One region of the Streptomyces sp. NPDC002044 genome, then DNA from elsewhere that is predicted to be linked to it. Evidence: riboswitches for the same ligand, from Rfam matches in the RefSeq annotation. Region 1 holds a riboswitch; the other holds the start of a gene.
The links. A riboswitch is a leader RNA that binds a small molecule or an ion and turns the genes downstream of it on or off. The one in region 1 is predicted to bind S-adenosylmethionine.
Positions count from the first base shown of each region.

Region 1 (2,387 bases):
GTTCACGTAGACGTTCACGAAGCGGCGGAGCTTGCCCTGGTCGTCCAGGACGCGGGCGGCGATGCCCGGGTGGCTCTGCTCCAGCGACTCGATGACCTCGGCCAGGTTCGCGCCCTCGGCGGAGACCTCGGCCTTGCCGCCGGTGTAGGTGCGCAGGATGGTGGGGATGCGGACGTTGACGCTCATGGCGCTACTGCCTTTCCGGTGTGCGAGGGGAGGTTCAGACCAGCCCGGCGGCGCGGAAGGCGTCCAGGCTCGGGCGGATGGTGGCGGTCTGCCCGCTGTCCGCGGCCACCGCCTCCAGGGTCTTGAGGCCGTCCCCGGTGTTCAGGATGACGGTGGTCAGCGCCGGGTCGAGGTGCCCGGCCTCGATGAGCTTCTTCGTGACGCCGACGGTCACGCCGCCCGCGGTCTCGGCGAAGATGCCCTCGGTCTGCGCCAGGATCTTGATGGCCTCGACGACCTGCTCGTCGTTGACGTCGTCGACGAAGCCGCCGGTGCGCCGCGCGATGTCCAGGACGTACGGACCGTCCGCCGGGTTGCCGATCGCCAGGGACTTGGCGATGGTGTTCGGCTTCTGCGGGCGGACCACGTCGTGGCCGGCCTTGAAGGCGGTCGAGACCGGGGAGCAGCCCTCGGCCTGGGCACCGAAGATCTTGTACGGCTTGTCCTCGACCAGGCCCAGCCTGATGAGCTCCTGCAGCCCCTTGTCGATCTTCGTGAGCTGCGAGCCGGAGGCGATCGGGATGACCAGCTGGTCGGGCAGCTGCCAGCCGAGCTGCTCGCAGATCTCGTACGCGAGCGTCTTGGAGCCCTCGCCGTAGTACGGGCGCAGGTTGACGTTGACGAAGCCCCAGCCCTCGCCGAGCGGGTCGCCGATGAGCTCGGAGCAGAAGCGGTTGACGTCGTCGTAGTTGCCCTCGATGCCGACGAGGTCGCCGCCGTAGACACCGGCCATGACGACCTTGCCCTGCTCCAGGTCGTGCGGGATGAACACGCAGGAGCGGAAGCCGGCGCGGGCGGCCGCGGCGCCGACGGCGCCGGCCAGGTTGCCGGTGGAGGAGCAGGAGAGGGTGGTGAAGCCGAAGGCGCGGGCCGCCTCGACGGCGATGGCCACGACGCGGTCCTTGAAGGAGTGCGTAGGGTTGCCGGAGTCGTCCTTGACGTAGAGCTTGCCGGTGACGCCGAGTTCCTTGGCCAGGTTGGCCGCGTCCACGAGCTTGGTGAAGCCCGGGTTCAGGCTCGGCTTGGAGGCCACGTCGGCGGGGACGGGCAGCAGCGGCGCGTAGCGCCAGATGTTGTTCGGGCCGGCCTCGATCGCGGCGCGCAGGGCCTCGGGGTCACCGGTGGGAAGGTCGTAGGAGACTTCCAGCGGGCCGAAGCACTCGACGCACGCGAAGATGGGGCCGAGTTCGAAGCGGGTACCGCACTCGCGACAGGAAAGGCCGGTGGCGGGTCCGAGATCGACAGAGGTGGTTTCGGTCTGTGCAGCCATGATGGCGAGGCCCTTTCTCCTCATCTTCCCCATGGCGCACTTCGCCATGAGACGGAATTGGCACCTTCCCTAGCCGGGGACCTCGCGGAGTGTGCGCAGAACGCATCGCGAGAACCGACTGGAGGGTTGCCGGGGCTTCAACGGGCCGTGTCCCTCTGCCCCTCTGGATGAGCGGTATGGCACCGGGCCGCGCGCTCTTCGGCACGTCCGGGCGTTTGTGGGCGAGCACCCCCGGCATGCGGCGGTGCTTCGCGTTGTTCAAGACTGTAACCGAAGGTCCGGGTGGTTGAGACAGCCGTCCGAACCGCGAGATGGATCACATTTCGGCTTATACCGCCGAGTAACCAGGGAGTGCCGAGAGTGCTGGAAGAGGTGGAGCGCTGGCTGGCCGAGCGCTCCTGGGCCGCCGCCGACCGACCGCTCGCCCAGCTGATCGAACGCAAGCGGGCGACGGGCACCACGGTCAGCGTGGTGCTGCCCGCGCTCGACGAGGAGGCGACGGTCGGCGAGATCGTCGAGGTGATCCGGCGCGAGCTGATGGACGGGCTGCCCGTCCCCCTGGTGGACGAACTGCTCGTCGTGGACTCGGGTTCCACCGACCGGACCGCGGAGGTGGCGGCGAAGGCCGGCGCCCGGGTGGAGCACCGCGACGGGATCCTGCCCCGCCTCCCGGCGCTGCCCGGCAAGGGGGAGGTGCTGTGGCGCTCGCTGCTGGCCACCACCGGGGACGTCGTGTGCTTCGTCGACGCCGATCTGCGGGACTTCTCGGCCTCCTTCGTCTCCGGCATCGTGGGGCCGCTGCTGACCGACCCCGAGGTGCAGTTCGTCAAGGCGATGTACGACCGTCCGCTGGGCGGCGCCCCGGGCCAGGGCGGGCGGGTGACGGAGCTGG
Region 1 covers NZ_JBEOXU010000013.1:75,654-78,040, forward strand. The annotation lists gene ABT106_RS05950 (MoaD/ThiS family protein) at 1-186, opposite strand, end outside; gene thrC (threonine synthase) at 221-1,519, opposite strand; SAM riboswitch class I at 1,513-1,669, opposite strand; gene ABT106_RS05960 (glucosyl-3-phosphoglycerate synthase) at 1,856-2,387, shown strand, end outside.

Region 2 (2,387 bases), on a different contig from region 1:
GGCATCACCTTCTGCTTCGCGGTGAAGTTCCACCCGGCGCTGCGGCACGTGGCGGCCGCCCGCAAGGAGCTGGGCATCCGCACCACCTTCAACTTCCTCGGCCCGCTGACCAACCCGGCGAAGGTACGGGCCCAGGCCACCGGCGTGGCCGACGCCCGGATGGCCCCGATCGTCGCCGGAGTCCTCGCCGAACGCGGCTCGTCCGCCCTGGTCTTTCGCGGTGACGACGGCCTCGACGAGCTGACCACGACCGCGACCTCGCGCGTCTGGTGGGTCCGGGACGGCACGGTCGCCGAGCAGACGTTCGACCCGCGTGACGTGGGCATCGGCCTGGTGGACGTGTCCGCGCTGCGCGGCGAGGACGCCTCGTACAACGCGGACGTCGCCCGCCGCCTGCTGGCCGGCGAGACGGGCCCGGTGCGCGAGGCGGTCCTGCTCAACTCGGCGGCGGCCCTGGTGGCCCTCGACCCCGGTACGGGCACGCTGGAGGAGCAGATCCGGACCGGCATCGCCCGTGCGGCCGAGGGCATCGACTCGGGCGCGGCCCGCGCGGCCCTGGAGCGCTGGGTGGCGGCGAGCAACCTGTAGCGGCCGCAGCGGCGCCGTCCGGCTGATCGTTTCGCGCCAAGACCCCGGTCCAGCATGCGGACCGGGGTCCCCCGCGCAAGAGATCATGTGGCAGGATGCTGCCCAGGTCACGAGTGACAGCGTTTAGGCCCCGGCTTGCTGTCCGGCAACCCTCCTTCCGTGGCGGGGTGCCCCGGGTGATGACCAGGCCGTAGGCAGCGAGGTCTACGGCAAGCGCGGATCCCTCGACACCAGGGGTCCTGGTCTCTCGAGGAGCGTTTTCCGTGAGCAAGCGAATGCGATAGGGCGAATCCGCCCCTTCTTCACCCCTCGGAACAGGGACACCTCCGTGTACCCGGTTCGCTCCGAGGACCTTCCCGTACCCCGGACGGCCGCAGCGCCCTACCCGCGTACGGGCACACCGAAGCCATTCACCCCTGCCTGCCGGGAGATACCGCCATGTCCGCATCCCTGAACGCCGCCGCCATCCCCGCCGCCGTTGCCGTCGACCCCGCCTGTGCCGAACCGCTGCAGGTCCTCGGCCGGGACGTCACCGTCCCGCTCGTCACCGGCGGCGAGGTCACCTACGCGGCCCTCGACTACGCGGCCAGCGCCCCCGCCCTCCAGCGGGTCTGGGACGACGTGGCGGCCTACGCCCCGTACTACGGCAGCGTGCACCGCGGCGCCGGCTACCTGTCCCAGCTCTCCACCGACCTGTTCGAGCAGAGCCGGGTCACCGTCGCCGAGTTCCTCGACTGCCGCCCCTCGGACCAGGTGGTCTTCACCCGGTCCACCACCGACTCGCTGAACCTGCTGGCCGCCGCGCTCCCGGCCGGCTGCCAGGTCTTCGTCTTCGAGACCGAGCACCACGCCTCGCTGCTCCCGTGGACCGACGCCCGCGTCACCTACCTCAACGCCCCCCGCACCCCCGGCGAGGCCGTCGCCACCCTGGAGCGGGCGCTCGCCGGCCGTGACCCGTACGGTCCGGCCCTGGTCTGTGTCACCGGCGCCTCCAACGTCACCGGTGAGCTGTGGCCGGTCAAGGAGCTCGCCGCCGCCGCGCACGCCCACGGCGCGCGGATCGTCCTGGACGCCGCCCAGCTGGCCCCGCACCACCCCGTGTCCGTCCAGGAGCTGGACGTGGACTGGATCGCCTTCTCCGGACACAAGCTGTACGCGCCCTTCGGCTCGGGCGTGCTCGCCGGCCGCGCGGACTGGCTGCAGGAGGCCGACCCGTACCTGGCGGGCGGCGGCGCCTCCCGCAAGGTGGCCCGGCGCGAGGACGGCGGCGTGGACGTCGAGTGGCACACCACCGCGGCCCGCCACGAGGCCGGCTCCCCGAACGTCATCGGCGTCTACTCCATCGCCTCCGCCTGCAAGGCGCTGACGGAGGCCGGCTTCGACAGCCTGGTCGCCCGCGAACGGCACCTCATCGCGAAGGTCCGCGAGGGCCTGGCCGAGGTGCCCGCGGTGCGGGTCCTGTCCCTGTTCGGCGACGACGCCCCGCGCGTCGGCGTCATCTCCTTCGTGGTCGACGGCTGGAACAGCTCGCACTTCGCCGCCGCGCTGTCGGCGGAGTACGGGATCGGCGTGCGCGACGGGCTGTTCTGCGCCCACCCGCTGGTCCGCACCCTGCTGGGCAGCGAGCCGCAGGCCCAGGGGGAGTGTGGTGCGCCGGAGGCGGCGCCGGGCGAGCGCTCGCTGAACGCCATCCGCGTCAGCTTCGGCGCCGGCACCCCCGACGAGCACGTCGAGCGCTTCGTGCGGGCGGTGCGGGAGCTGGTCGCGGACGGCGCCAAGTGGCAGTACCGCACGGAAGA
Region 2 covers NZ_JBEOXU010000031.1:340-2,726, reverse strand. The annotation lists gene trpD (anthranilate phosphoribosyltransferase) at 1-588, shown strand, start outside; SAM riboswitch class IV at 694-810, shown strand; gene ABT106_RS11040 (aminotransferase class V-fold PLP-dependent enzyme) at 1,027-2,387, shown strand, end outside.
Region 2: it holds a riboswitch for S-adenosylmethionine, as region 1 does, so the genes downstream of both, ABT106_RS11040 (aminotransferase class V-fold PLP-dependent enzyme) here and thrC (threonine synthase) in region 1, are expected to answer to the same signal.